DNA from 3 places in the Thermomonospora cellulosilytica genome. Region 2 is predicted to be linked to each of the others. Evidence: riboswitches for the same ligand, from Rfam matches in the RefSeq annotation. Region 2 holds a riboswitch; each other region holds the start of a gene.
The links. A riboswitch is a leader RNA that binds a small molecule or an ion and turns the genes downstream of it on or off. The one in region 2 is predicted to bind cyclic di-AMP.
Positions count from the first base shown of each region.

Region 1: it holds a riboswitch for cyclic di-AMP, as region 2 does, so the genes downstream of both, HNR21_RS07185 (coiled-coil domain-containing protein) here and HNR21_RS02340 (CHAP domain-containing protein) in region 2, are expected to answer to the same signal.
Region 3: it holds a riboswitch for cyclic di-AMP, as region 2 does, so the genes downstream of both, HNR21_RS19755 (CHAP domain-containing protein) here and HNR21_RS02340 (CHAP domain-containing protein) in region 2, are expected to answer to the same signal.

Region 1 covers NZ_JACJII010000001.1:1,468,076-1,478,088, forward strand. Annotated here, with positions in the region: gene HNR21_RS07180 (serine/threonine-protein kinase) at 1-1,145, shown strand, start outside; cyclic di-AMP (ydaO/yuaA leader) riboswitch at 1,370-1,510, shown strand; gene HNR21_RS07185 (coiled-coil domain-containing protein) at 1,514-2,464, shown strand; gene HNR21_RS07190 (winged helix-turn-helix transcriptional regulator) at 2,540-3,034, opposite strand; gene HNR21_RS07195 (MFS transporter) at 3,132-4,565, shown strand; gene HNR21_RS07200 (pyridoxamine 5'-phosphate oxidase family protein) at 4,562-5,041, shown strand; gene purL (phosphoribosylformylglycinamidine synthase subunit PurL) at 5,115-7,367, opposite strand; gene purQ (phosphoribosylformylglycinamidine synthase subunit PurQ) at 8,425-9,117, opposite strand; gene HNR21_RS07215 (ATP-binding protein) at 9,205-9,645, opposite strand; gene purS (phosphoribosylformylglycinamidine synthase subunit PurS) at 9,815-10,013, opposite strand, start outside.
Region 2 covers NZ_JACJII010000001.1:476,957-486,969, reverse strand. Annotated here, with positions in the region: gene HNR21_RS02360 (extracellular solute-binding protein) at 1-60, shown strand, start outside; gene HNR21_RS02355 (carbohydrate ABC transporter permease) at 90-998, shown strand; gene HNR21_RS02350 (carbohydrate ABC transporter permease) at 995-1,918, shown strand; gene HNR21_RS02345 (glycoside hydrolase family 5 protein) at 1,968-3,395, shown strand; cyclic di-AMP (ydaO/yuaA leader) riboswitch at 3,597-3,736, shown strand; gene HNR21_RS02340 (CHAP domain-containing protein) at 3,739-4,758, shown strand; gene HNR21_RS02335 (DUF1330 domain-containing protein) at 4,996-5,364, shown strand; gene HNR21_RS02330 (hypothetical protein) at 5,514-5,891, opposite strand; gene HNR21_RS02325 (nucleotide exchange factor GrpE) at 6,101-6,784, shown strand; gene HNR21_RS35810 (Hsp70 family protein) at 6,781-9,261, shown strand; gene HNR21_RS02315 (OmpA family protein) at 9,258-10,013, shown strand, end outside.
Region 3 covers NZ_JACJII010000001.1:4,201,192-4,211,204, forward strand. Annotated here, with positions in the region: gene HNR21_RS19745 (hypothetical protein) at 45-230, shown strand; gene HNR21_RS19750 (DUF3618 domain-containing protein) at 493-912, shown strand; gene HNR21_RS19755 (CHAP domain-containing protein) at 1,006-2,007, opposite strand; cyclic di-AMP (ydaO/yuaA leader) riboswitch at 2,007-2,128, opposite strand; gene HNR21_RS19760 (spermidine synthase) at 2,325-3,188, shown strand; gene HNR21_RS19765 (VldE C-terminal domain-containing protein) at 3,195-4,412, opposite strand; gene HNR21_RS19770 (acyl-CoA desaturase) at 4,594-5,544, shown strand; gene HNR21_RS19775 (fatty acyl-AMP ligase) at 5,655-7,418, shown strand; gene HNR21_RS19780 (ArsR/SmtB family transcription factor) at 7,449-7,781, shown strand; gene HNR21_RS19785 (DUF4253 domain-containing protein) at 7,789-8,634, opposite strand; gene HNR21_RS19790 (luciferase domain-containing protein) at 8,781-9,257, opposite strand; gene HNR21_RS19795 (ATP-binding protein) at 9,390-9,791, opposite strand.

The sequences.
Region 1 (10,013 bases), 990 kb from region 2:
GCGGGCTCACCCTGGCGGGCGGGGTGCCGGGCACGCCCGCCTACATGGCCCCGGAGCAGCTCAGCGGGACCGAGGCGGGCCCGGCCGCCGACGTGTTCGCCTGGGGCTCGACGATGCTGTTCGCCGCGTCGGGGCGGATGCCGTTCGGCGACGACACGGTGCAGGCGGTGATCCAGCGGATCCTGTACGACGAGCCGGACTACTCGCCGCTGCCGGAGCCGCTGCGCGGGATCGTGCGGGAGGCGATGGCCAAGGACCCGGCCCGCCGCCCGACCGCCCGGCAGTTGCTGGACCGCCTGCTGGGGCAGGAGAGCCCGTCCGTCGCCACCGTGCCCGAGCCACTGGTCACCGAGGCCCGGTCGCTGGCCGCCGAACGCCCGCCGCGGCCCGCCCCGCCGCCCCTGCCCGCCGCCGAGGAGCCCGCGCCGCCCACGGTCGCCGACCCTCCGTACGCGCCGCCCCAGCCGCCCCGGCCGGGGGAGACCGCCGTGCTGGGCGCGCCGGTGTTCCCGTCCGGCGAGCCCGGCGGTCCGGGTCCGGACGACCGGCCGGGGCAGCCGCCGCTGATCCCGTGGCAGCAGCCGGCCGCCGCCGACCCGACGGCGGCGTACCCTCCGGTGCCCCCGGTCCCCCCGGCGAGCGCCGCGCCGCCGCGTCGCGGGGGCGCCAACCGGCCGCTCGGCGTGCTGATCTCGCTGGCCGTCGGGGTGCTGGCGGGCATCGTGATCATCGCCCTGGTGCTGTGGCCGCAGCTGCGCGACTCCAGCCCGGCGGGCGGCGCCTCCGGGACGTCCCAGCAGGCCGCCGACAACCGGCCGGTCAGCAGCATCCCCGAGGCGTTCGCCGGGACCTGGAGCGGCACCGCGGTCAACTCCAGGCGGGGGGCGTCGTTCCAGATCCGGGTCACCTTCCAGGCGGGCGAGACCGTTGCGCGGGCCGTCTACCCGCGCGGCTGCCAGTGCACCCTCACCCTGACCCGCGGCACCGGCAGCCGGCTGGAGATGACGCTCAGGCCGCAGCCGCCCTGCAAGACCGTCACCCCCGGGGACGTGGTGGTGACCCGCAAGCCGAACGGCCGTCTGGAGTACGCCTGGGCCCGGACCGGCACCACGCTCAGCTACCGGGCGGACCTGACCAAGGGCTGACACGGGCCGTCACCGCCGCGGGGCGGGGTGTGAACGTTCTCACGTAGGATGGCCCGGCCACAGGTGAGAGCACAGGTCGATAAGCGGTCATCGAGGTCATAGCGACTGCCGCTGCGCAAGGGGTTTAATCTTGGCGAAGTGCACTTCGGTGTCATACGGTTCGCTCACCGGCCGAACGCCCGCGGCGTCCGGCCGTCGGCATGCCGTAGGGACGCCGGCAGCCTAATCCCGCGGTGCCAGCCCGCCGCGGGAACCGGGGACCCAACGTAGATCCGGGGTGAACTCACGGCCCGTCCGGCCGCGACAGGGCCGACCTCCCGGTCCGAACCCGTCAGCTAACCCGGTAGGCGAACAAGAGAGGAGAGCACGTGGAGACCCCTGACTCCACTCGTGGCACCCGTGCGCCGCGGCGCGGACTCCGGCGCACGGCCCTGGCGCTCGCCGCGGCGGCCGGGGCGTTCCTGCTGACGTCCTCCACCTCGCCGGGGGCGATGGCCGCGGAGCCGGGGGGCGCGGCCAAGGTCCGCCAGCTCACCAGGGAGATGCAGAAGCTCGAGAAGGAGTACGGGGGCAACCTCGAGCAGCTGCGCGACGCCCGGCGCGACGCCAACAACGCGCTGAAGAAGGCCCAGGTCCTCGGCAAGGACCTGGAGGAGGCGCGGCGGGTGGTGGCCGAGATGGCGGCCACCCAGTACATGAGCAACGGCGTCGACATGACGGTGCAGATCCTGGCCAGCGACGACCCCAACCGGCTGCTCAGCAACGCCTCGCTGGCCCGCCATCTGTCCGAGCAGAAGGCCGCCAAGGTCCGGGAGATCGCCGTTCTGGTCGGCCGGCAGGACCAGGCCCGCAGGGAGGCCGAGGCCAAGATCAAGAAGCTGGAGAACGACATCGAGGAGATCTCCAAGCAGCGCGAGCGGGTCAAGCAACTGCTGAAGAAGTACAAGCCGGAGTCCCCGCTGGTCGGCGCGGGCGGGATGACCCCCCGGATGATCAAGGTCAAGAACGAGATCGAGGCCGAGCTGGGCCCCTTCCCGATGATCGGCTGCACCCGCCCCGGCGACCCCCTGGACCACGGGTCCGGGCGCGCCTGCGACTTCATGGAGAGCACCGCGGGCCGGATGCCCTCGTCGGACCGGCTGGCCCACGGCGACGCGGTCGCCCAGTACGCCATCAACAACGCCTCGCGGCTGGGCATCAAGTACATCATCTGGAAGCAGCGGATCTACGACCTGCGCAGCCCCGGCTGGAAGACCATGTCCGACCGCGGCTCCATCACCCAGAACCACTACGACCACGTGCACATCTCGGTGTTCTGAGCACTAGCCGCTGGTCTTCGACGCCCCGGCCGGGTTCGCCCGGCCGGGGCGTTTCGCGTTCCGCGGCGCGGAAGGTCAGCGGAGGGCGGCCAGGGCCTGGTGGGCGATGGCGTCGCGTTCGGCGGCCTCGCGGCGCTGGGCCTCCCGTTCGGCGGCCTCGCGGGCGTCGTAGGCGGCGCGGGCGGCGGCGATCTCGTTCTGGTGCTCCTCGGTCCAGGTGACCAGGGCCTGGATGGTGGCGTGCAGGGTGCGGCCGAGGGGCGTCAGCTCGTAGTCGACCCGGGGCGGGACGGTGGGGTGGACGGTGCGGCTGATCAGGCCGTCGCGTTCGAGCTGGCGGAGGGTGCGGGTGAGCATCCGCTGGCTGATCCCGTCGATCTTGCGGCGCAGCTCGGTGAAGCGCAGGGAACGCCGGTCCAGCAGGGCGATCACCAGCAGCGACCACTTGTCGGCGATCCGGTCGAGGATCTGCCGGACCTCGCAGTCCTCACGGGTGTCCCACTGGAAGGCCTCCTGGTCGGGGCCGGTACCACAGCAGTTACCAGGGGACTTCGAAGTGCCTTCTTCCATGACTCCTCATGGTGACTGACGATGCTGTCGGTTACAAGAAGGAACCGGCCCCATGTTCCGATACCGGCCGGTTCCGTGTGCGGAGAGGAGTGGGCCGATGTCCACGACGGACGCCCGGATGGACGGGCGGGCCTGGGGCGTGCTGTTCGTGCTGTGCGGCGCGATCTTCCTGGAGGGGATCGACGTCGCGATGTTGAACGTGGCGCTGCCGTCGATCCGGGCCGACCTGGGGCTGTCCACCGGGATGCTCAGCGGCCTGGTCAGCGCCTACGTGCTCGGCTACGGCGGGTTCATGCTGCTCGGCGGCCGGGCCGCCGACCTGCTGGGGCGGCGGCGGATGTTCCTGCTGTGGCTGACGGTCTTCTGCCTGTTCTCCGGGCTGGGCGGGCTGGCGACCGAGGGCTGGATGCTGCTGGTCGCCCGGTTCGTCACCGGGGTGGCGGCGGCGTTCATGGCGCCGGCCGGGCTGGCGCTGCTCACCGGCGCGTTCCCAGAGGGGCCGCTGCGGACCCGGGCGCTGGGGGTCTACGCGGGAACGGCCGCGGGCGGGTTCTCGCTGGGGCTGGTCGCCGGGGGACTGCTGGCCTCGCTGGGCTGGCGGTGGGTGTTCTTCGCGCCCGTCATCATGTCGGCGGTGATCCTGGCCGCCGCGATCCCGCTGGTGAAGGACACCGACGCCGCCGGGGAACGGCAGGGCGGCTTCGACCTGCCCGGCGCGTTCGCCATCACCGGGGCGATGCTGCTGCTGGTGTACGGGGTGGTCCGGCTGGAGCACCCGTCGCGGGGCCCGGGGCTGACGGCCGCGGTGCTGGCCGCCGGGCTGGCGCTGCTGGCGGCGTTCGTGCTGATCGAACGGCGCGCCGCCGACCCCCTGGTGCGGCCGGGCATCCTGCGGTCGGGGACGCTGGTGCGGACGAACGCGGCGGCGCTGCTGTTCATCGGGGCGTTCGGCGGGTTCCAGTTCCTGCTCACCCTGTACCTGCAGGAGGTGCGGGGGTGGAGCACGCTGGAGACCGGCCTGGCGATGCTGGTGATCGCCATCGACACGGTGCTCGCGCCGACGCTGACGCCCCGGCTGGTCAACCGGTACGGCAACGTCCGGGTGCTGTTCGGCGGGCTGGTGCTGGCGGCGGTCGCCTACGCGCTGTTCCTGCCGGTGGGTGCCGACTGGACGTACGCGGCGATGCTGCCGTCCCTGATCGTGCTCGGGCTGGCGTTCTCGCTGGCGTACGGGCCGCTGACGATGGCCGCCGTGGAGGGCGTGCCCGAGGAGGAGCACGGGCTGGCCAGCGGGCTGCTCTACACGGCGATCCAGTTCGGCACCGCGCTGGGACTGTCGGCCGTCACCGCCGTCAACGTCGCGGCGCTCGGCTCCGGGACGGCGCTGGAGGCGATCCGCGCGGCGCTCGTCGTCCCGCTGGCCGCCGCCGTGCTCGCGGCCGTCATCACCGCGTTCGGCCTGCGTACCCGCCCGGCGCCCGCGCCGGTCGTGGCCCCGGTGGCCGTACCCGACCCGGAGGTGGTCCGATGACCGTGAAGGTGCGCTCGTTCGACGAGATCCGCGAGCAGTTCGAGACCTACATCGGCGACATCGTGTACGCCACGATGACGACCGTCGACGGCAAGGGCAGGCCGCGCGCCCGGGTGCTGATCCCGGTCTGGGAGATCGTGGACGGGCGGCCGCTGGGCTGGCTGGCCACCTACAAGACCCCGGTCAAGGCCGCCCACCTCGCCGGGAACCCGCACGCCGCGTTCTCCTACTGGTCGCCCCGGCAGAACGCCGTCAGCGTCGACACGGTCGCCGAATGGGTCGACGACCTGGAGACCAAACGGCACGTGTGGAACCTGTACGTCAGGACCAGCCCGCCGGGGGCAGGCTACGACCCCGGCCGTTTCTGGCGCGGCGGCCCCTCCGATCCCGAACTGCACGTCCTGCGCCTGGAGCCCTGGCGCGTCCAGGTCATCCGGGGCGCCGACCTGCAGGGCAAGATCTGGCGGGCCGACTGACCGCGGCGGGAGGATCGCCCGAACACGGAACGGCCCCGCGAGGATCGCCTCGCGGGGCCGTCCGGCGTGTTCGTCAGGCGTAGCTGGGCAGCAGCCGCTCGTGCGCCTCGCGCAGCTCGTGCAGCGGGATGGAGAACAGGCCCTCGACGGTGAACGAGTCGCCGCCGACCACGCCGAGCTGGGTGGCCGGGACCCCGGCGGCCTCGCAGAGCTGGCCGAGACGGGCCTCCGAGCCCGGCCGCACCGCGACCACCGCGCGCGCCACCGACTCGCTGAACAGCGCGACGAACGGGTCGCCCGGCAGGGTCACCCGCACGCCGAGCCCGCCGCGCAGGCAGGACTCCACCAGCGCCTGCGACAGGCCGCCGTCGGACAGGTCGTGCGCACCCGACAGCAGGCCCTCGTGGGCGGCGGTCACCATCACCGCGGCCAGCGCCCGCTCGGCGGGCAGGTCCACCAGCGGCGGCAGCCCGCCCAGGTGCCCGTACACCACGTGCGCCCACTCCGACCCGCCGAACTCCTCCCGGGTCTCGCCGAGCAGCACCAGCATGTGGCCCTCGGCCGGGAACGCCATGCTCACCCGGCGCCGGACGTCGTCGTGCACGCCCAGCACGCCCACCACGGGGGTCGGGTTGATCGGCTTGTCGTCGGTCTGGTTGTAGAAGCTGACGTTGCCGCCGGTGACCGGCACGCCCAGCGCCTGGCAGGCGTCCGCCAGACCCTTGGTGGCCTGCGCGAACTGCCACATCACCCCCGGGTCCTCCGGGGACCCGAAGTTGAGGCAGTTGGTGACCGCCAGCGGGCGGGCGCCGGTCGCGGCCACGTTCCGGTACGCCTCCGACAGGGCGAGCTGGGCGCCGGAGTACGGGTCCAGGCGGGTGTAGCGGCCGTTGCCGTCCAGCGACAGCGCCACGCCCAGGCCGGTCTCGTCGTCCAGCCGCAGCACCCCGGCGTCCTCCGGCATCGCCAGCACCGTGTTGCCCAGCACGTACCGGTCGTACTGCGAGGTCACCCACGTCTTGCTGGACAGGTTGGGGGACGCCGCCAGCCACAGCACCGTGTTGCGCAGGTCGTCGGCGTTGGCGGGGCGGGCCAGCCGGCCGGGGGTGTCGGCCTGCAGCGCGGCCAGGTCCGCGGGCGGCTCGTACGGCCGCTCGTAGACGGGGCCCTCGTCGGCGGCGGTGCCCGGCGGGATGTCGACGATCACCTCGCCGCGCCAGGTCATCACCAGCCGCCCGGTGTCGGTGACCTCGCCGATCACCGTCGCCGGGATCTCCCACTTCGCGCAGATCTCCAGGAACCGGTCGACCTTGGCGGGCTCCACCACGGCCATCATGCGTTCCTGCGACTCGCTCATCAGGATCTCTTCGGGCCGCAGCGTCTCGTCGCGCAGCGGCACCGCGTCCAGCACCACGTGCATCCCGCCGGTGCCGGCCGCCGCCAGCTCCGTCGTCGCGCAGGACACGCCCGCCGCCCCGAGGTCCTGGATGCCGACCACGAGGTCCTCGCGGTACAGCTCCATGCAGCACTCGATGAGCAGCTTCTCCATGAACGGGTCGCCGACCTGCACGCTGGGCCGCTTGGCCTGCGACTCCTCGTCGAACGTCGCCGACGCCAGCACCGAGGCCCCGCCGATCCCGTCCGGGCCGGTGGTGGCGCCGAACAGGATCACCTTGTTGCCCGGGCCGGGCGCGGTGGCCCGCTTGATGTCCTCGTGCCGCATCACCCCGATGCACAGCGCGTTGACCAGCGGGTTCTTCTCGTAGCAGGGGTCGAAGACGGTCTCCCCGCCGATGTTGGGCAGGCCGAGGGAGTTGCCGTAGCCGCTGATCCCGGCCACCACGCCGGGCAGCACCCGCTGGGTGTCGGGGGCCTCGGCGGGGCCGAACCGCAGCGAGTCCATCACCGCGATCGGCCGCGCCCCCATCGACAGGATGTCGCGGACGATGCCGCCCACCCCGGTCGCCGCGCCCTGGTAGGGCTCCACGTACGACGGGTGGTTGTGCGACTCGACCTTGAACGTCACCGCCAGGCGGCGCCCCACGTCGACCACGCCGGCGTTCTCGCCCATGCCGACCAGCAGCGCGTCGGTCTTGGGGGCCTTCTCCCCGAACTGCCGCAGGTGGACCTTGCTGCTCTTGTACGAGCAGTGCTCGCTCCACATCACCGAGTAGATCGCCAGCTCCGCCGAGGTCGGCCGCCGCCCGAGGATCTGCCGGACCCGCCGGTACTCCTCGTCGTTCATGCCCAGCTCGACGTACGGCTGCCGCTGGTCGGGCGTCCGCTCCGCCACGGCCACCGAGTCCACCGGCATCGACTCGACCACCACGCCGGGCGCGCGCTCGCCCTCCGCGTCATGCGAGTGGTGCGCCACCGGCGCCCCGGCGAACGACCCGTCCTCCCGGACCTCGGGCTCCTCGTCCACGCCCGGAACGGGCGTCCCCGCCGGAGGCGTGCCGTCCTCGTCCTGCGCGTCGGGCCGCCCGAGCGCGACGAGCGCCGCCAGATCCGGATGCACCTCCACCGTGGGCTGCGGCCCGGTCCCGGTCACATCGGAACCCGGCTGCTCCTCCCCGACCGCGGGCTGCGGCCCGGTGCTTTCGCCTTCAGCGGGCACGACGGGCTGCGGCCCGGTGCCAGGCCCGGCAAAGTGCTCCTCGCCCACAGGCGGCTGCGGCCCCGTGCCAGGCCCGTTGTCGGGCTCGGCGGGGACGCCGTAGGCGGGGCCGCCGTGCGGCACGGGCTCGCCCGGTGCGGCGAAGGGCTCTCCACCGACAGGCGGCTGCGGTCCGGTGCTAGGCCCGTTGTCGGGCTCGGCGGGAGCGCCGTAGGCGGGGCCGCCGTGCGGCACGGGCTCGCCCGGTGCGGCGAAGGGCTCCCCGGCGACGGGCGGCTGCGGTCCGGTGCTAGGCCCGTTGTCGGGCTCGGCGGGAAGGCCGTGGGGCTGTCCGGCGATGGGCGGCTGGGGCTCGGTGGCGGGTCCGCCGTGCGGTGCCGGGGCGTCCGGAGTCGCGAAGGGTTCCCCGCCGATGGGCGGCTGGGGTTCCGTGCCGGGTCCGCTGTCGGGCTCGGCGGGGGCGCCGTGCGGGGCGGCCTCCGAGGGGGCGTCGGAGCCGGTGATGACCGGGGGGACGACCGGCGGGTGCTCGTCGGCGCCGGTGGGCTCCCCGGGGGCGTCCGCGGCCGGGGGCTCGGGCGGTGCGGGGTCCGCCGGACGGGCGAACGGGTCGTGCTCGGGATCGTCGGCGGCCAGTTCCGCGAACCACTCCGCGGTGGGGCCGTCGGACGGATCGTCCGACACTCCGCCGGTGTCGGGGGTGTGCTCGGTCATGGGTTCTCTCCGTTCGCCTCGGGCCGTGGGGTGGGTGGAGCGGGCGGCGCGGTCAGCCGACGCCCACCTGGCCCAGCCCGGCCTTGACGATCGAGGTGAAGAAGCCGAGCCCATCGGTGGACGGGCCGGTCAGGGACTCCACGGCGTGCTCGGGATGCGGCATGAGGCCGACCACGTTGCCGGCCTCGTTGCAGATCCCGGCGATGTCGTTGAGCGAGCCGTTGGGGTTCAGGTCCAGGTAGCGGGCGACGACGCGGCCACTGGACTCCAGTTCCGCCAGGGTCTCCTCATCGGCGACGTAGCGGCCGTCGCGGTTCTTGACGGGGATGACGATCTCCTGGCCCTCGGAGTACTCGGAGGTCCAGGCGGTGCCGGCGTTGTCGATGCGCAGCCGCTGGTCACGGCACACGAAGTGCAGGCCGGCGTTGGGCAGCAGCGCGCCCGGCAGCAGGTGCGCCTCGCACAGCACCTGGAAGCCGTTGCAAATGCCCAGCACCGGCAGCCCGGCGCGGGCGGCCGGGATCAGCTCGTCCATCAGCGGCGCGAACCGGGACAGCGCCCCGGCCCGCAGGTAGTCGCCGTAGGAGAACCCGCCGGGCAGGATCACCGCGTCCACGCCCCGCAGGTCGTGGTCGGCGTGCCAGAGCGACACGGGCTCGGCGCCCGCCAGCCGGACGGCGCGGGCGGCGTCGCGATCGTCGAGGGAACCAGGGAAGGTGATGACCCCCACCCGGGCAGCGTTCATGGTTGCGGATCCTCCGGAGCCGAGTAGCGGGTGCGGTACGGGCACCGGCGGCCACCGGCATGTCATGCCCCCCCGCAGGGCTCCAATCTACCTGGCGCTGTGCACGAGGTCGCCCGCCAGGCGCCGCATCAGGGCCTCGTCCTTCCAGGTCAGGCGCTTGCTGAGGCGGACGGTGGTGCCCTGGCCGGGGTGGGTGTCGAACGTCACGTCGTCCACCAGCGCCCGCATGATCTTGATGCCCCGGCCGGACTCGGCCTGCTCCCCGGCCTCCGGGGGCTCGCCGCTCAGCCCGCGTCCGTGGTCGGCCACGGTGAGCACGCACATCCCGTCCTCGACCCGGGCCCAGACCTCGTAGTCCAGCGGGGTCCGGGAGTGCTGGATCACGTTGGTGCAGGCCTCGGAGGCGGCGACCAGGATGTCCCCGATGCAGTCCTCGGCCACGCCCAGGCCGCGCAGTGCGTCGCCGAGCACCCGGCGCAGCACCCGGACGCTCAGCGACTCGCGCGGCAGCGCGAGCGAGAACCTCATGTTCACCGGCCACCTCTTGGCTGCGAAATCTTCGACGTGGGAAGAACTTCCCCCGCCCGGAAGCCTGTAACCGCCGCACCCACAGGACTTTCGGTGAACTGTCGGCGTCGGCTGCGGGGAAACCGGTGAGTCATATACGAATTCGCCATCGCGGGCCGGGACGCGTCGTTCACTCGCCCAGCACGCGCACTTCGAAGTTCTCGATGACCGGGTTCGCCAGCAGGGTTTCGGCGATCTTGTGCACCTTCTCCAGGGCGGCCTCGTCGGCGGGGCCGTCGAGTTCCAGTTCGAAACGCTTGCCCTGGCGCACGCCCGTGACGCCGGTGAAACCCATCTGCGGCAGTTTGCGGGCGATGGCCTGTCCCTGC
Region 2 (10,013 bases):
CTGTTCCTCAAGGACATCACGCCGCAGCAGTTCGCCGACGCCATGGACAAGATCAAGTGAAAGTCCGCTCATCCCGTGGAGCCGGCCCGGTGAAGACCGGCCGGCTCCACGGCCGGAGCCCGGTGCACCAGCGTCCCGGGGTGATCTGGGCCGCGCCCGCGTTCTTCTACTTCCTGGTGTTCGCGGTGGTGCCGCTGGTCCTGGTCGTCGGCCTCAGCTTCACCCACTGGAACGGGCTCGGCATGCCCCGGTGGGCCGGCGCCGCCAACTGGTCCCGGCTCGCCGAGGACCCCACGCTGGGCTCCTCGATCCGGCTGTCGCTGATCCTGACCGCGGTCGCCTGGCTGGTGCAGACCCCGATCAGCCTGCTGCTGGGCGTCTGGGCGGCCGCACCCGGGCGCGGCCGGGCGGCGCTGAGCGCGGTGTTCTTCGTGCCGCTGCTGATGTCCAACGCCGCGGTGGCGCTGCTGTGGCAGTCGCTGCTGGACCCCAACTTCGGGCTGGCCGAGCTGATCGGCCCGCTGCTGGGCGCCCCGGACGGCAACGTCCTCGGCGATCCGGGGCGGGCCCTGGCCGCGATGGCGCTGGTGGTGTCCTGGCAGTTCATTCCGTTCCACATGCTGCTGTACCAGGCCGCGACCCGGCAGATCCCGCGGTCGCTGTACGAGGCGGCGGCCATCGACGGGGCCGGGCGGGTGCGCCAGTTCCGGTCGATCACGCTGCCGCAGCTGCGGCACACGATCGTGTCCTCCAGCGTGCTGATCGTGGTCGGCTCGCTGACCTACTTCGAGACCATCCTGCTGATCACCGGGGGCGGGCCGGGCACCGCGACCCGCGTGCTGCCGCTGCACATGTACATCACCGGCTTCGAGGCGTTCGAGATGGGCTACGCCAGCGCGCTGGCGGTGCTGCTGGTCGTGGCGGGCACCGCGCTGTCGATCGGCATCGTCAGGATGACCGGTTACTCCCGGATGGACAGCAGCCGGGAGGGGATGTGACGACCCGACAGGAGACCCGCAGGGCCCGCACCGCGCAGGCCGGCGCGCACGCCCGGCCCGCCCGGCCGGGCCCGCGCCGGGACGGCTCCCGGTGGCCGCCGTTCCTGCGGCGGGCCAACCCGCTCGCCGCCCTGGGCGCCCTGGCGTGGCTGGTCGTCGTCGGCATGCCGGTCTACTACCTGGTCACGGTGAGCCTGCGGACCCGCGCCGACTACCTGACCGCCGGTCCGCTGGCCCCGCCGACCTCGCCGACGCTGGACAACTACCGGCTGGTGCTGACCGGGGAGTTCGGCCGGTACTTCGTCAACACCGCGATCGTCACCGTCGTGTCGATCGTGCTGGTGCTGGCCCTGGCGCTGCCCGCGGCGTACGCCATCGTGCGCGGCCGGCACCCGCTGATCCGGACCGGCTTCTCGATGATGCTGCTCGGGCTGGCCATCCCGTCCCAGGCGGTGATCGTCCCGCTCTACCTGCTGATCACCCGGATGCACATGTACGACTCGCTGGCCGGGATCATCCTGCCCACGGTGGCGTTCCTGCTGCCGGTGGCGGTGCTGGTGCTGACCAGCACGCTGCGCGAGATACCCAATGAGCTGTACGAGGCGCTGGCGCTGGACGGCGGCGGTCCGATGGAGGCGCTGCGCACGCTGGTGCTCCCGCTGAGCCGGCCGGGCCTGATCACCGTCGCCGTCTACGTGGCGGTGAACGCCTGGAACGGCTTCCTGTTCCCGCTGGTGCTCACCCAGTCGCAGGACCAGCGGGTGCTGACGATGGGGCTGTGGAGCCTGCAGGGCCAGTACACCTCCAATGTCCCGGCGCTGATGGCGGCCATGACGCTGTCGGTGCTGCCCGTGCTGCTGTTCTACGCGATCGGCCGCCGCCGCCTGGTGAGCGGGCTGACCGCCGGGTTCGGCAAGTGACGCCTCTGCCGGACGGCGGGCGACAACGTGTTCGAGAAACGGAGTGCTCATGACCGATGACCAGCGTTTCCTCCGGGTGGCCGGCGCCCGGCTCGTCGACGGCTCCGGGACCCCGGTGCGCCTGCGCGGCGTCGGGCTCGGCGGCTGGCTCAACATGGAGAACTTCATCACCGGCTATCCGGCCAACGAGACGTTGATGCGCCGGACGGTGCGCCAGGTGCTGGGGGAGGAGCGCTACCACCGCTTCTTCGACCGGCTGCTGACGGTGTTCTTCGACGAGGCGGACGCGGCGTTCCTGGCCTCGCTGGGGCTGAACTGCGTGCGGATCCCGCTGAACTACCGGCACTTCGAGGACGACCGGGCGCCGTTCGAGATCCTCGAGGAGGGGTTCGCGCACCTGGACCGGGTGATCGACCTGTGCGCCCGGCACGGCATCTACACGGTGCTGGACCTGCACGCCGCGCCCGGCTGCCAGAACCACCACTGGCACAGCGACAACCCCACCCACCTGCCGGCGTTCTGGGAGCACCGGCACTTCCAGGACCGGCTGGTCAACCTGTGGCGGGTGATGGCCGAACGGTACGCCGACAACCCGTGGGTGGCCGGGCACAACCTGTTGAACGAGCCCGCCGACCCGACCGGGGAGATCATCGGGCCGTTCTACGCCCGGCTGGTGCAGGCCGTCCGCGAGGTGGACCCGCGGCACGTCATCTTCCTGGACGGCAACACCTACTCGACCCGGTTCGACATGTTCGGGGACCCGTGGGAGAACACCGTCTACACCTGCCACGACTATGCGCTGGCGGGGTTCGTGTACGGCGGGCCGTACCCGGGTTACACCGAGGGCGTGTGGGTGGACCGCGACCAGTTGGAGCGCAAGTTCCTGGAGCGGTCCGAGTACCAGCGCCGCACCGGGACGCCGATCTGGGTGGGCGAGTTCGGCCCGGTCTACACCGGCGACCCCGAGCGGGACGAGCAGCGGTACCAGATCCTGCGCGACCAGCTCGACATCTACGACGCCCACGAGGCGGGCTGGTCGCTGTGGACCTACAAGGACGTGGGGCTGCAGGGGCTGGTGCACATCGCGCCGGACAGCGCGTACGCGCGGCGGTTCGGCGACTTCATGGCGAAGAAGGCGCGGCTGGGCGCGGACCACTGGGGGTCGACCGATGAGGGCATCAGGCATGTGGTGGATCCGCTGCACGCGTTCATGGACGAGCAGTTCCCGGACTACGACCCCTATCCGTTCGGGCGCCGCAAGTACACCGAGGACCTGGTACGGCACATCCTGTTCTCGCAGCCGCTGACCGTGGAGTACGCCGAGCTGTTCCGCGGCCTGGACGACGGGGAGCTGGACGCGCTGGCCGACTCGTTCTCGTTCGCCGCGTGCGTGCGCCGCGAGCCGCTGGCCCGGATCCTGGCCGAGCGGTGCAGGCCGCAGGAGGCCGGTTCGTCCGGCGCGCTGCGCGCGGGCTGAGGCTCGGGGGACGGCCGGACCGGCGGGCCGCCGGTCCGGTCACCCGGGCTTCCGTGCGCTGGGCGACGCAGTCGCCACGCTGAGTGATTTTACCTTTGGGGCTCCTTGATCCAGGTTGTCCTATTTTTAATAGGTCTGTACCTTTCCGTGATACCGGTCCGTCGGTAACCGCCATCCCGGGCGGTGCGGATCGGACGCCGAGTCCCGGCGGCGCCGAACCCCTCACATCGCGCCGCGGGAGCCGGGGACCCACGCTTCCTGGGGTGAATCCGCCGTGCGCGGTAGGGCGACTCCTGGCCCGAACCCGTCAGCTAACCCGGTAGGCGGTCTCGAAGGAGAGCGCATGGATCCCATCGGGGAAAAGTTGCTCGACATCGCCAAGGCCGAGCTTGGCTACACGGAGAAATCGGGAGGGTACACAAAGTACGGCGACTGGTACGGCAAGAACGTCGACAACAGCTCCTACTTCGCCACCGCGCCCTGGTGCGACATGTTCCTGGCCTGGGCCGCCGACAAGGCCGGGGTGACCGAATGGGCGGGCCAGTTCGCCTACACGGTCTTCCACGCCCAGTGGTTCGCCCGTAAGGGCGCCTGGGGCACCGAGCCGGAGCCCGGCGCGATCGTCTTCTTCGACTGGTCGGGCACCAAGAGCATCGACAACATCGACCACGTGGGGATCGTCGAGAAGGTCGAGGGCGACCGGATCCACACCATCGAGGCCAACAGCGACGGCATCTACCTCAAGCGGCAGGTGCGTTCCCCCCAGAACATCGTGGGCTACGGCTACCCCGCCAAGGTGCACGTCCCCGGCCGTTCCGTCGAGGAGGTCATCGGCGGCGGCTCCCGCTCCGGCGACACCGCCGTCAAGTACCGGCCCAAGCACGCCGCCCCCGCCTCCGTCGAGCAGATCGGCGGCGACACCGGCGGCAGGCCCGTGCAGGGCGTCGGCGAGGCCCGGGACGGCCTCCTCCCGCCCGTCCCGGACGCACCGGTGTTCGCCGACGTCCTGACCGTCGCCGTCGCCGGCACCGTGGCGCTCGCCGTGGGCAGGAGCGTCCTGACCCGCCTCCCGGCCAGGCTCCCGGCGCTCTCCGCGCCGAAGCTCCCCACGAGTTCCCCGGTCCGGCTCCGCAAGCGCGGCCGCCACCACCGCGCCCCGGTGGAACTGCCCGCCGACCTCGCCCCCGCCGACCTCACCGCGGCCGACGCCCAGACCGTGGCGATGCCCCTGGTCAGCGCCGCCGTCGCGGCCGAGGCCGAGGACCGCGAGTTCTGGGGCCAGATCTCCCGGATGGACACCGAGGACCTGGAGTTCTGGGACTCGATCATCGCCGAGTCCGAACACGGCGCCGCCGTCCGCTGACCGGCTACCCGGCCGGGCCCTCTTCCCCGTCAGGCCCGGCCGGGTCAGCCTTCGAACGCCTCGAAGGCCCGCGACCGGGAACCGCTCGGCGGCGTGCACGACTGTGCCGGGAGACAACACGCCGACCGTCCTGGTTGCGAACTTCCATAAAGCAGGCCGCCCCACAGGCCCTCATCGCCGCCCGCCGGCCCGCCCGTGCCAGACTGAACGCCGTTCGGCGACGACGAGGAGGGCGTCATGGCGGTCGATCCCACGGGCAAGGACCTCAAGCGGCTCATGGACGAGGACCCCGGCGGTCCGGTGGTCATGCTCAACCTGCTGCGCTTCGCCCCCGGCGGCCAGGACTCCTACATGGAGTACACCCGCCGCACCGCCCCGTTCCTCAAGAAGTACGGCGGCGAGCTGCTGTACGCCGGGCAGGGCTCCACCGCCCTGGTGGCCGAGGAGGGACAGGCGTGGGACGCGGTGCTGGTGGTCCGTTATCCCAGCCGCGAGGCGTTCAGCCGCATGGTCGCCGACCCCGAATACCAGAAGGTCACCGAGCTGCGCACCAAGGCCCTCACCGAGGCCGTCCTCCAGGCCACCGTCCCCTGGGGCAAGGGCTGAGCCGGATACGTCCGGCGGATCGCCGAACGGGACGCGCACCGTCCCGTGGGGCAAGGGCTGAGGAGCCTTCGCTCTCGCCACGGCGGATCAGCCCGCTGACGACACCGGCCACAGGACGGCGGGCCGCCCGTCCCCCGGGATTCCGGGTCTCACCACGGGGGGAACAGTTCGGCGGCGGCGCTCGGCCACAGGGTGGCGGCCATCGTCGGCAGCAGGAACATCAGGACGGCGAGCCCCCAGTGCCGCTGGGGGAACCCGGCGGTGTCCGCCGCCAGGACGTTGGCGAGGACGAAGGCGCCCAGCATGGGCAGCGTGAGCACGACCACCAGGACAACGGCCGCCATGGCGCCGTCGTCGACGTCGTTCGGAGCCGGGGAGGTCACGCCCAGAGCGGCGAGCGGGTGGTCGTGCAGGAACGACCAGCCGAAGTGCAACGGCAGCACGCCGAGACCTCCCAGACCGAGGTTGAGCAGCGCGGACTTCAGCGGCCACAACCGTGATCCCGGCCGTGCGCTCTTTGTGGACATAAGAGATTCCTCGTTTCGGTCGGCTCGGAATGGAGGTTCGAATATCGGGCGGTGATGTCGGGCGAACCCGGTGACGGTGGACCGGCGTCGTACCGTGTGTGCAAATGTCCGCGTTCAAGGTTGTCGATTCTCCCTGGACGCTCCGTGGAACCGGCTGCAAGGATGGAACCGGTACACAGGGTCACCGGGTGCGGGGAGTGCCACCGGGTATGCAGACGGAGCGTTTTTGGGCCGGCATCGGCGCGGCGTTCCGGCAATGGCGGCAGCCCCGGGAATTCCGGATCGCGCCCGCCGCATGGCCGCGGGACGCGCTGAGCACGCTGGAGAAACTGGCGTCCGCTCTCGCCGAATCCGCACCGCCGCCCGAGCCCTCGCAGCCCGCCGACACCGCCGGGGAGACCGCCGCCCCCGCGCCCCCCGGACCCGCCGAGTCCGAGTCCGGGTCCGCCGGGTCCGAGGCCGGGTCCGCCGGGTCCGAGGCCGTTGCACAGGCGCCGGAGGCGCTGCCGGACCGGACGCTGGCCGAGCTGGCGACCAACGTCTGGCGGCTGCACACCCGGCTCGGCCGGGACGAGGACACCCCCCGGATCGTCATGCGGCACCTGGAGGGCGCGCTGGACGCGCTGGCCGACGCCGGCGTCGAGATCCGCGACCATCTGGGCGAGCCCTACGACCCGGGCCTCACCCTGGAGGTGCTGACCCTGCAGCCCACTCCCGGACTGGGCCGCGAAGAGGTGATCGAGACCCTCCGGCCCAGCGTCTACTTCCGCGACCGCGCGATCCAGCGCGCCGAGGTGATCGTGGGGACTCCGCTGGAGCCCGGCGCACCAGACGAGCCCGGCGGATCCGGCGAGCCCGGTCTGCCGCAACCCACCCGGGAGTCACGTCCATGACCCGCAGCACCATCGACTTCGGCATCGACCTCGGCACCACCAACAGCGCCATCGCCCGGTTCGCCGGCGTCGGGGCCGAGATCGTCAAGAACAACCTGGGGCACGAGACCACGCCGTCGGCGGTGTGGGTCGACCGCCGCAACCGGATGCACGTGGGCAGCGCCGCCAAGGTGCGGTCCGAGGAGGATCCCGACAACGTCTGCACCGAGTTCAAGCTGCGGATGGGCACCTCCGGCATGGCCAAGCACTTCACCGCGGCCGGCCGGTCGATGGAGCCGGAGGAGATGTCGGCGGAGGTCCTCAAGTCCCTCAAACGGGACGTCGCCCAGCGCCACGGCGAGGAGATCACCGCCGCCGTGATCACCGTGCCCGCCGCGTTCGAGCTGAGCGCCTGCGACGCCACCAAGCGGGCCGCCGAGCTGGCCGGGCTCACCCAGGCGCCGCTGCTGCAGGAGCCCATCGCCGCCGCGCTGGCCTCCGGGTTCCAGAGCACGGCCGACAACGCCTTCTGGCTGGTGTACGACCTGGGCGGCGGAACGTTCGACGCCGCGGTGATCAACCTGCGGGACGGCGAGTTCAACGTGGTCACCCACCGGGGCGACAACTTCCTCGGCGGCAAGCTTATCGACTGGCAGATCGTCGAGCGGCTGCTGATCCCCGCGATCACCGAGCGGCACGCGATGACCGGGCTGGGCCGCGGCGACCGGCGCTGGGCCGCGGCGATCAGCAAGCTCAAGCAGGCCGCGGAGCAGGCCAAGATCCAGCTGTCCCAGATGGAGGTCGCCGAGGTCCTGCTGGAACTCACCGACGAGCACGGCCGGCCGTTCGACTTCGAGTACGAGATGCACCGCGCCGACGTGGAACGGCTGTTCGAGCCGTTCATCGTGCGGTCGGTCAACCTGTGCCGCACGGCGCTGAGCGAGAGCGGGCTCGGGCCAGGCGACATCGAGAAGGTGCTGCTGGTCGGCGGCCCCACGCTGTCGCCCTACCTGCGGCAGCGGCTGGCCGACCCGCGCGAGGGGCTGGGCATCCCGCTGGACCACGGCCAGGACCCGATCACGGTGGTGGCCCGCGGCGCGGCCATCTTCGCCGCCACCCAGCGGCTGGAGACGATGGCCGCGCCCCCGCCGCCCGCCCCCGGCCAGTACGCCGTGCAACTGGAGTACGAGCCGGTCGGGCCGGACCTGCAGCCGTTCGTCGGCGGCCGGGTGTCCGGGCCCGACCTGGCCGGCTACTCGGTGGAGCTGATCAGGGACGACGCCCGCGACCCCTGGCGCAGCGGCCGGATCGCGCTGGCGCCCAACGGCGCGTTCGGCGTCACGCTGCTGGCCGAGCGCGGCCGCCCCAACACGTACCGGATCGAGCTGACCGACCCGACCGGCGCACCGCACGACATCACCCCGGCCACGCTGACCTACACCGTCGGCGTCGTCGACACCCAGCCCCCGCTGACCCACTCGATCGGGGTGGGCCTGGCCGACAACGAGGTCGAGTGGCTGCTCAAGCGCGGCACCCCGCTGCCGGCCAAGCGCCGGGTGACCCTGCGCACCACGGTCCCGGTCCGGGCGGGCGGCGGCGAGGGCATGATCCGCATCCCGCTGCTGGAGGGCGAGCACGACCGGGCCGACCGCAACCGGCGGATCGGGCGGCTGGAGGTCTCGCCCACCCAGGTGCGCCGGGACGTGCCCGAGGGCAGCGAGGTCGAGGTCACCCTCCGGGTCGACGAGTCCCGGCTGATCGTGGCGCGGGCCTACATGCCGATCCTGGACGAGGAGTTCGAGCAGGTCGTCAACCTGCAGACGGAGACCGTCCCGGAGCAGCCCGAGCTGGCCCGCGAGGCCGCCGCCGAGAAGCGCCGGCTGGCCGCCGCCCGGCGGGAGGCCGAGGAGCTGAACGACCGGCCCGCGCTGACGGTGCTGGCCCGGATCGACGCCGAACGGATCGTCGCCGACGTCGAGGAGATGGTGGAGGCCGCCAAGGTCGACCCCGACGCGGCCACCATGTGCGGCAAGCGGCTGCTGGACCTCAAGGCCGCCGTCGACGAGGTCGAGGACGCGCTGGAGTGGCCGCGGCTCACCCTGCAGGCCCACGAGCTGCTCCAGGCGGTCCGCGAGATCGTCGCGGTCAAGGGCGGCCCGCAGCACCGGCAGGCGCTGGCGTCCGGGGAGACCGCCGTGCAGGAGGCGATCACCGCGCACAACGCCCGGCTGCTCCAGCAGCGCCTCGACGAGCTGCGCTCGCTCGCCCTGCAGGTCCTGGACGAGTCCGGCGACCTGCAGTTCATGGCGTTCGAGGAACTGCGCACCATGCAGCCGGAGATGCGCGACCAGGCCGAGGCGGGCCGGCTGATCGCGGTCGGGCGGCAGGCGATGGACCGGGGCGACGCCGACACGCTCCGGCACATCAACGTCCAGTTGCGGGACATGCTGCCCAGCCCGCCGCCGCCCCCCGACCCGTTCTCGACGGTGCGGCGATGACGGCGCCCGCCGCGGCGCCGGACGCCGTCCGCGAGATCACCCTGGCGCAGGCCCGCACGCTGGCCCGCCGCGGCCGCTACCTGGAGGCCGAACGGCTGCTGGACGAGCTGGCCGGTGACGGCGGCGGGCCCGACGTGACCGTGCTGGACCTGCTCGCCCGCGTGTACGCCCAGCAGGGCCGGCTGGAGGAGGCCGACCGCTGCTGGGCCGAGGCCGAGCGGCTGGCCCCGGACGCCCCGGAGATCACCGAGGGCCGCCGCCGCATCGCCGCCCTGCGCGGCTCCCGCCCCCGCCGGGCGACGACGGGCCTGCTGGGCCGGGTGGTCGCGGTGCTGGTCGCCGTGCTGATCCTGGCCCTGCTGCTGGACATCCGCGGCGAGGTCCGCCGGGAGCCCACCGCCGCCTCCCCGCCCCCCGCGCCGCGGCCGGCCGCGCCCGCCGACGCGCTGCCCGACCTGGCCGTCCGGCTGGGTGATATGCGGGGCGTCGGAGTGGAACGGCTGCCCGGCGAGCTGGTCGTCACGTTCCCCGAGGGGCTGTTCCGCAGCGGCGCGACCCTGACCGCGGACGGCCGGGCCGTGCTGGAGGACGTGGGCGGGCGGCTGCGCGCGTACGCCGGCCGGATCACCGTCACCGTGGTCGGCCACACCGACTCCCGGGCGATGCCGCCGGGCGGCGAGTTCGCCAGCAACGCCGAGCTGGGCCTGGCGCGCGCCACCGTCGTCCGCGAGCTGCTGCGCCGGGCGGCGGGC
Region 3 (10,013 bases), 3.7 Mb from region 2:
GGGGACGTCGGGCTCGGGCCGATCCGCAGCGGCCCCTGTGTCCGGTGGCGCTTCGCCTGCAGTGCACCGAGATGGTCACCGCACAGCGGCGCGAGGGCGAGACGGGGCCGGCCTGCAGGTACTACCGGATCATCGATGCGGGCGGCGCGGTGCTGCGCCGTACCGCGACCGGCTGGGAGGTGTTCGCACATGCGGTGAACGCGCTGCTGCGGAAGGTGGTGATCCGATGAATGCCGACGCCTGCTGCGCGGCCCTGGATCTGACCGTGCGGATCGGGGAGATCGCCGAGGTCGTCGAGGCCACCGGCTGCGCCGCCGCCCGCACCTGAGCCCGGTGACCTGACGCGCCGCACGCGGTGCGGGCACGGGTTCGCATCCGCGTCGCCAAAATCGCGGTGTGCGGCGGCAAAGCGCGTGTCGCGGGGCTCGTCCGCCGTGTCGCGGCAGGGAACTCCTTCGGCGAGCCGTACTGCACGTAAGGAGACAGCACGCGATGACCACCAGTGAGTCGAAGGCGGCCGCCGACATCGAGCGCACCCGTGCGGAGATCGGCGAGACCGTGCAGGCGCTGGCCGCCAAGGCCGACGTGAAGGCCCGGGCGCAGCGCAAGCTCGGCGAGGTCAGGAACCGGTTCGCCGGCCGGGCCGACCGGATGGGCGCCCGGCCCGGCCCGACGGCGGGCAAGGCGGGCGCGGGGCTGGCCGCCCTGGCCACCGCGGCGGTCGCGGCCTGGCTGTGGCGGCGGCGCCGGATGCGTCATCGCAGTGCCTGGCAGCGGGCGGCTCATCTGGCCCGGACCCGGGCGCACGCCAAACGCGGCGGCCTGATGCGGGCCCGCGCACGGACCGGGCCGGCGGCGCGGATGGCGGCGGTGCGCACGCACTCCGGTCGCGGCCGCTACGGCCTGCGCTGACGGCGGAACGGCCCGGACGCGGGCCCGCCGGAGCGCCGCGATCCGGGCGGCGTGCGGTCGCGCGGGGCGCCATGCGACCGCACGCCGGGGCGATCAGGTGTTCAGCGAGGAGGGGACCTCGTGGCCGGCGGGGATCGCGCGGCGCCGCGGGGCCTCGGCCAGCTCGGCGTGCAGCGAGTCCCAGAACGCCAGCTCCTGGTCCTCCTTGAGGTGCTCGATCCGGCCCCAGAACTCGCGGTCCTCGGCCTCGGCGGCCACCGCGGCGCTGATCGCGGGCATCTGCGTGGTGACGGCCTCGGCCTGGTCCAGCTGCGCCGGGGTGATGTCGGCCGGCAGCGAGACCGGGCGGCGGTGGTGCTTGCCGCGCTTGCGGACCCGGACCGGCGGGGCGGCGGGCACCTTGGCGGCGGCGGCCCTGCCGACCGACAGCGCCACCGACCCGACGACCGCCACGGCCACCAGCCCGCTCAGCACCGCGTCCTGCGGCCCGGACAGCAGCGGCTCGCCGTCGCCGGACGTCTCGCGGGTGGCGGCGGCCTGCCCCTGCCGTCCGGGGGCGCCGGTCAGCTGCTCGGGGGAGGGCGGCGGGGCGGCGTGCTTGGGGACGTACTTGGCGGCCTGCGAGGCCGGCTTCACCTTCGACGGATAGCCGTAACCGGCGATGACGCTCTCGTCGCGGACCTTCTCCCGCAGGTGGACGCCGTCGACGTTGGCCTCGATGGTGTGGATCTCGTCGCCGTCGACCTTCTTGACGATGCCCACGTGGTCGATGGCGTCGATGTCGTTCGAGCCCTTCCAGTCGAAGAACACGATCGCACCGGGTTCGGGCTCGCTGCCCCAGGCGCCGTTGGCGGCGAACCACTTGGCGTGGTCGACGGTGGAGGCGAACTGTCCCGCCTGCTCCGTCACCCCCGCCTTGTCGGCCGCCCAGGCCAGGAACATGTCACACCACGGCGCCGTCTTGAAGTACGGATCGTGGTCGGAGTCGACGTTCTCGGCCCACCATTCCCCGTACTTGGTGTAGCCGCCGGCCTTCTCGGTATAACCGAGCTCCTGCTCGGCGATGTCGAGCAGCTTCTTGCCTATCGGATCCATATCTCTCCATGGACCGCCTACCGGGTTAGCTGTCGGGTTCGGGCGTGGAGGCGCCCTACCGCCCGCGGACGGATTCACCCCGTTGCGCGTCGGGTCCCCGGCGTTCCGGCGACGCCGGCTGCGTCGCGGAACATTCGGCGGTTCGGCTCGACCCTCCTGGTGGGGGGTTGGTCACGAACCGGTCTCGGGGGAATGTACTTGAGGTAAAGCGGGTGGGCAAGTCATCCGCCGGAGCCGGTCACGGCCTTCTCCGGCATGGTAGGCGTAAAGGTGTGTTCGCGAGGGAATCCCCGCGAACCGGACGGGCAGGGAGGGGCATGGAGCGGCGACGGGACGCCCGCAGGGCGGCGGCGTCCGCGGCCGAGCGCAGCGCCGACGGCCGGGCCGAACTGCGCCGCGACCCCGACCGCGCGGACGGCTGGCTGCTGACCATCGAGGGCGTCCCGCAGTCCTACGTGGACCTGGCCGACCCCACCCACCTGAGCTTCGAGTACATGCGGCTGATGGGCGACGTGGTGGACTGCGTGCGCCCGCCCGGCGAGCCGATCGACGCCGTCCACGTCGGCGGCGGGGCCTGCACCCTGCCCCGCTATGTGGCGGCGACGCGGCCCGGCTCCCGGCAGATCGTGCTGGAGCCCGACGCGGCCCTGCTGGACCTGGTGCGGGCGCGGCTGCCGCTGCGTTCCGTACGGGGCCTGCGGGTGCGGGTGACCGACGGGCGCAGCGGGGTGGCGGCGCTGCCCGACGCCTGCGACGACCTGGTGGTGCTGGACGCGTTCGCCGACGCGACCGTGCCGGGGGACCTGGTGACCGAGGAGTTCGCCCGGGACGTGCGGCGGGTGCTGCGGCCCGGCGGCGTCTACCTGGCCAACATCGCCGACGGGCGGGGGCTGGAGTTCGCCCGGCGGATGGTGGCCACGCTGCGCGGCGTCTTCGGCCACACGCTGCTGCTGGCCGAGCCGGGGGTGCTGCGGGGCCGCCGGTTCGGCAACCTGATCCTGGCCGCCTCCGACGCCGAACTGCCCGACGCGGAGCTGACCCGCCGGGCGGCCGGGGGAGCGGTCCGCGCCCGCTGCATGGACTCCGACGCCCTGGCCGGCTTCAGCGCGGGGGCCGCGCCGCTGCGCGGCGGCGACGTGCGCGTCCCGGTGCCGCCGCGGACGCTGTTCGGCACGCCCTGACCGGGACTACCGCACCGAGATGTGCACGTGGTCGTAGTGGTTCTGGGTGATGCTGCCGCGGTCGCCCATGCGCCGCCAGCCGCCGCCCCGGATGTTCCAGATGTGCTGCTTCCAGATCACGTAGTGGATACCCAGCCGGCCGGCGTTGGCGACGGCGTACGCCGCGACCTGGTCGCCGTGCCGCAGCGCGCTCGCGCTCGGCATCCGCCCGCCCGTGCTCTCCATGAAGTCGCACGCCCGGCCCAGCGCGTGGTCCTGGGCGTCGGCGCCGGTGCGGAAGCAGCCGACGACGGGGAACGGCCCGAACCGGTTGTTCAGCTCCAGCACCACGTTCCGCATCCGAGGCGTCATCTGGTTGCCGGTGATGGTGGTGACGTCGCCGCGCAGCCCGTCCGGCCGCCCGGTCACCTGGGGGGCCTCCCGTTCCCGGGGCCTGGCGGTCGAGGCGAGCACCGAGGACCTGGTGCCGCGCGGCAGCTCCCTGCGCAGCCGCCCGCCGAGCCTGGCCGGGTCGGACTTGGCCGACACGCTCACGATCAGCGCGTTCCCGGCGGGCAGGCCGAGCTGCCGGGCCCGCGCCCGGGACACCACGGCGTCCACGTTCTTGATCCCCAGCGACGCGTACGCCCCCAGCCGCGCCTGGCCGGGCGCCGAGCCGCGGCCCGCCGGGACCATGCCGCCCAGCGTGAGCCCGGCGGCGCGGGCCAGCTCGAACGACACCACCAGGTCCCCGGCGGCGACCGCCTGCCACAACTGGTCCGAGGCCGCCGACGCCTGCGGGGCGAACGCGCGGAACGTCGACGGCTCCACCCCCAGCAGGCCCACCCGCCGCCCGGCGACCTGCACCTGGGCGGCGTCGACCACCTCGACGGCGGTGACGCCCTTGATCCGGCGGACCTGTTCGACCGCCTCCGGCGGGAGCGTGCCGGAGTGGGCCAGCAGCAGATGCGGGGTGCGGCGTCGGCCCAGCGGGGACACCACGGGGACGGCCGGGCGGACCGCGTCCTGGGAGATGGACACCAGCCGGTCGCCGTCCCCGGAGTCCGGGGCGTCCCTGTCGCCGAGGTCGCCGAACGCCACCAGCCCGATGTCGGCGACCAGGGTCCCCGCCACCGCCGCGGCGATCACGGCGGGCGGCCAGCGCCGGGGCCCGGTGGCTCGTCGGGTGCGCCTGATGGTGCCTCCTGCGGCGGGGTCGTCGGGCGTCCGGCGGACGACGTGCAAACGAGGCGAGGATGCCACCGGTCGCCGCGGCCGGGCAACCATTCGTCCCGTCCCGGCCGGATCTTGTCAAACCGGTCACAAGTCCGCCGCGAGAATCCGCGACGAGAACGGAAGAGCCTCGCCTGCCGTGACCGTACGGTCGTCGCCTGACTCCGCACCCGCCGCTCCAGGAAGGCTGCACATGGCGACCGTGACCCGAACCCAGACGGGCTGGGCCCCGCACCGCGACCTGTCCCCGCACCCGGTGCCGCTCGCCGAGCGGATCGCGGTGGTGATCTTCGTGGGCGTTCCGCTGCTGGCCGCCGCCGCGGCGGTGCCGTTCGCCTGGGGATGGGGGATGGGCTGGACCGACGTGCTGATCTTCGCGGTGCTGTACCCGCTGAACGCCATCGGCGTCACCGTCGGGTACCACCGGCACTTCACGCACGGCTCGTTCAAGGCCAAGCGCTGGCTGCGCATCGTCCTGGCGATCCTCGGCGGCCAGGCCATGCACGGCTCGGTGATCCGCTGGGTCGCCGACCACCGGCGGCACCACAAGTACGCCGACGCCGAGGGCGACCCGCACTCGCCGTGGGAGTACGGGCCGGGCCTGATCGGTCTCACCAAGGGGCTGTGGCACGCCCACATGGGCTGGCTGTTCGGCAAGGACCGCACCTCGCGCCGCCGTTACGCCCCCGACCTGCTGGCCGACCCCGACATCCGGTTCCTGTCGCTGAACCCCGTCTACGCGCTCATCGTGCTGTCGACGTTCCTGGTGCCGATGGGGATGGGGGCGCTGCTCACCCAGTCCTGGCACGGCGCGGTCACCGCGCTGTTCTGGGGCGGGTTCATGCGGGTCTTCATCGGCGACCACGTCACCTTCTCCATCAACTCCATCTGCCACGTCTTCGGCAAGGAGCACTTCCGGACCCGCGACCGGTCCCGGAACGTGGCCTGGCTGGCCATCCCCTCGTTCGGCGAGTCCTGGCACAACCTGCACCACGCCGACCCCACCTGCGCGCGGCACGGGGTGCTCAAGGGCCAGATCGACATCAGCGCCCGGGTGATCTGGCTGTTCGAGAGGCTCGGCTGGGTCTGGGACGTCCGCTGGCCGGACGAGGAGCGCCTGGCCGCCCGCCGCATCGCCCCCTGAGAGCCCCGGATCCGTTCCTCTGGGGCCGACCCCCAGACCCCGAAGAAGCGGGGTCAGGCGACCCCCACTGTGGTCGCCTGACCCGCACCGCACCCCCCCTGGAGACCCGCATGACCGTACGGCCCCTTCCCGACATCGACCGCACGCCCCTGATCACCCGGCTCGGGCGGTGGGCGCAGGAGTACCCCGATGAGCGCGCCTACACCTTCGTGGACTACGGCACCGACATCGACGGCGTCCCGATCGACCTGACCTGGGGAGAGCTGGACCGCAGGGCCCGGGCGGTCGCCGCGGCGATCCGCGGCGAGTGCGAGCCCGGCCGGCGGGCGGCGATCCTGATGCCGCAGTGCATGGAGTACGTGATCGCGTTCTTCGGCGCCATGTACGCCCGGGTCGTCGGCGTGCCGCTGTTCTCCCCGGACCTGCCCGGCCACGCCGAACGCCTGCTGGCCGTCTACACCGACGCCGACCCGGAGTGCGTCCTGACCACCGCGGCGGTGCTGCCCCAGGTCGAGGCGTTCCTGGACCAGAACCCGGTGCCGCGGCCCAAGCGGATCGTGGTGGTCGACCGGATCGACGAGGACGCCGGCTGGGACCCCGAGCCCATCTCCCCGGACGACGTCGCCTACCTGCAGTACACCTCCGGCTCCACCCGCACCCCCGCCGGCGTGATCATCACCCACGGCAACTTCGCCGCCAACGCCGTCCAGTTGTGGGGGGCGTTCAACGGGACGCCGCGCACCTCCACCGGGGTCATGTGGCTGCCGCTGTTCCACGACATGGGGCTGGTGTCGGTGTGCGGGCTGCCGCTGGTGTACGGCAACCCCGGCACGTTCATGGACCCGGTGGCGTTCATCATGCGCCCGGTCCGCTGGCTGGAGATGCTCAGCCGCTACCGGGACGTGTTCACCGGCGGCCCCAACTTCGCCTACGAGTACCTCACCGCCACCGTCACCGAGGAGGAGAAGGCAAAGCTCGACCTCGGCGGCGTCTCGGTGTTCATGAACGGCGCCGAGCCCATCCGGCCCAGCACCATGCAGGACTTCCTGGCGGCGTTCTCCGGCTGCGGGGTGAGGCCCGAGGCGCAGGTCCCCGCCTACGGGCTGGCCGAGGCCACGGTCTACGTCACCGCCTCACGGCGTGACCGGCGGCCGACCGTCACGGCGTTCGACCGGGAGGGGCTCGAGCAGGGGGTGGCGCGCCCCTGCGCACCGGACGACGAGAACGCCTCCCTGCTCGTCGGCTGCGGCGCGCCGTGGGGGCAGCACGTCATCGTGGTCGACCCGGAGACCCGGGTGGCCAGGCCGGACGGGCACGTGGGGGAGATCTGGGTGCACGGGCCCAACGTGGCGGGCGGCTACTGGGGGAGGCCGGAGACCACGGCGGAGGTCTTCCAGGCCGCCCTCGCCGAACCGGTCGAGGGCCTGCCGGAAGGGCCGTGGCTGCGCACCGGGGACCTGGGCCTGTGGCACGACGGCGAGATCTACGTGACCGGCCGGATCAAGGACCTCATCATCGTCGACGGCCGCAACCACTACCCGCAGGACCTGGAGTACACCGCCTGCACCGCGCACAAGGCGATCCGCCGCGACTACGCGGCGGCGTTCGCGGTCACCGGCGACGACACCGAGGGGCTGGTGATCATCGCCGAGCGCAACCGGCGGGTGCCCGTCGCCCGGCTCGACCTGGACGAGGTGGCCGCCGCCGTGCGCGCGGCCGTCAAGCTCCGGCACGACGTGGCGCTGCGGGACTTCGTGCTGCTGGAGCCCGGCGGCCTGCCGCGGACCAGCAGCGCCAAGGTCGCCCGGTCGGCCTGCCGGCAGGCGTATCTGGCCGGCGCGCTCGCCGTCACCAGGCCGTACCGGGACGCCTGACACGCGGTGAACGTGCCGTAGGGTGGCCTCATGGCCGTGTTGCACCATCCCGCACGCGAGCAGATCAGGCTCGTGGACGTGATGTACGCCCTGGGCCACCCCATCCGGTTCGGCATCGTGCGGGCCCTGGCCTCGGGTCAGGAGACGTCCTGCGGGGCGATCGACGTCCCCGCCCCCAAGTCCACCCTCACCACCCACTGGCGGGTGCTGCGCGAGAGCGGCGTGATCCGCCAGCGGCCCGAGGGGCGCAAGCTGTATCTGACGCTGCGCCGCGACGACCTGGACGCCCGCTTCCCCGGGCTGCTGGACCTGGTGCTCGCCGAGGACCACGAGCCCGCCTCCGACGGCGAGCTGGTGCCCTGAGGGCCGGTCAGTCCCACCAGAACGACCATGCGGTCTTGCCGCGGATCTCCTCGGCGTACCCGGCCAGCGTCCCCGGGCCCTGGAACATCGTGTCCGGGCAGAACGCCCAGTGCTCGGCGGCCACCTGCAGGGCGTGCCGCGCCGTCAGCGGCGGCGCGGCCACGCTCAGGTCCAGGGTGTTGAAGCCCAGCCCCACCACCCGGACCCCGAACCGGTCCTCCCAGCCGCGCACCACCGCCGCCAGCGGGGCGGTCCACTCGTTGTGGTTGAGCGCCCCCTGCCAGCCCATCGCGGTCAGCGCGTCCGCGCCGCGCTCCACGGCCGCCAGGCCCAGCGACAGGCCCCGGCGGGCGAGCGTGCGGGCGTACTGGTCGGCGAGCTCGTCGGGATCGTGCACGAGCGTCCCCGGGGGCGCCAGGCCGGGGCAGTGCCGGCCGAACGGCTCCAGCTCGGAGTAGTCCTCGTCGGGCTGCTGGGCGCACCAGTCGGCCCACACCTCGGCCATGAACGCCGCCGGGTCGTAGTTGTCGATCTCCGTCACCGGCTCGGGCGCCACCTGGCCCGCCGACCACGGCTGGGTGGACTCGTCCAGCAGCACCGGCCACAGTCCCGACCGCGGGTGCTCGGCGCGCAGCGCGCTCCACAGCTCCGCCGGGACCGGGTCGTCGCTCACCCAGAACGCCGGGCGGCGCACCGGGTGGCGCTGCGGATAGCCGGGGTCGGGCCACACCACGGTCCCGGGCGGCAGCTCCACCGACAGGGCACGCCCCGCGCCCCCGTCGCTGAACAGATGCCGCAGACCGGGGGGTCGCAGGGTGGCCGGCCCGGCGGGCCGGTGCTCGAGATCATCCATGTCGGGCCGTTTCGGTGCAGAGCGTGCCATAGGTCCTGGCGTGGCAGATGTTAGTGCGGTCGGAGGCCGTGGCGGGGCCCGCGGGCCGTTCGGCGTGCATCCGTGACCGGGACGTGCCCCGCCGCGCGGGCGGGGAGGGCCGCCGGTCAGGACCGTCGCGGGTCGCCCGCGCCCAGCAGGGCGGTCCACCGGCGCAGCACGGTGCGCGCCCCGCCGGCGTCCAGATGCAGCCGGTCGGCGGCGCCGCAGCGTGGTTGGCGCGTTCCAATGATGTTGTTCACGGCCTTGATCGCGACGCTGGACAGCGCGACGACCAGCGCCACGTCGGTGTCGGTGTGCAGGCCCACCGCGACCCACTCCCCGCCGGGCTGCACCGTCACCCGCCCGGTCTCCACCAGCGGCTTGCGCAGCCGGGCGATCACCGGCCGGGTCAGCAGCAGCTGCGCCTCGTTGGGCGCGTGCAGGTGCAGGAACTGCCGGTCGTCGCTGATGTGCAGGAAACCCGCGCCGACGCCGCACACCGCCGGGGCGCCCCAGACCCCGGGCCAGGCGATCAACCGTTCCATCACCCGGTCGGCGAAGGAGGTCGTGCCGCTCCCGCTGGCAGTCCCGTTGGCAGCCACACGGCTATGGTCGCCGTGAACGCCAGGGCCCGGAACCGCCTGAGTCGAAATCGTTATCGCCTTCGTCGGATTGCGGCCACTTCGCGTACGCCCGGCCGTCGCCGGGCCCGGACGGCCGTGCCGGCGGGGCGTTCAGGAGCCGGGGGCGTCGAGTTCGAACCAGGCGGTCAGCCCGGCGCCGGTGCGCACGTGGTCCCACCGGCTGGCCAGCCGGTCCACCAGGAACAGGCCCCGGCCGCCCTCGGCGTCGGTGCCGGACTCGCGCAGCGTCGGCAGCGACCCGGATCCGGCGTCGGTGACCTCGATGCGCACCCCGGCGTCGGACTCCAGCACCACCACGGTGATCGGGCCCGTGCCGTGCACGACGCCGTTGGTGACGACCTCGCTGGTGAGCAGGACCGCGGTCTCCCGTTCGGGATGGTGGCGCAGGGTGTGGCCGACGAACCTGCGCGCCTGCGCGACGTCCTCGGCGCCGCCGTCGAACGTCAGGATCCCGCGGACGGCGCCTACGGGTCCTATCCTGCCTGCCGGCATCATGACCTCCCCGTGCGGCTCAGGGCGTACGTCATGGCGTGGCCGTACCGGCTGACCGACTTGACCCGTCATGACGACGCACCCGCCTCTCCGCCGACCGGACACTCCCGCGGGCCCGGCGCGCCGGGGGCCGGCGGGACCCGCCCGATCCGCTCCGGCCGCGGGCGGCCGGCCGGGCGGCCCGTCATCGGGCACGCGGCGCCGTGGAGCAGGTGAGTGCCT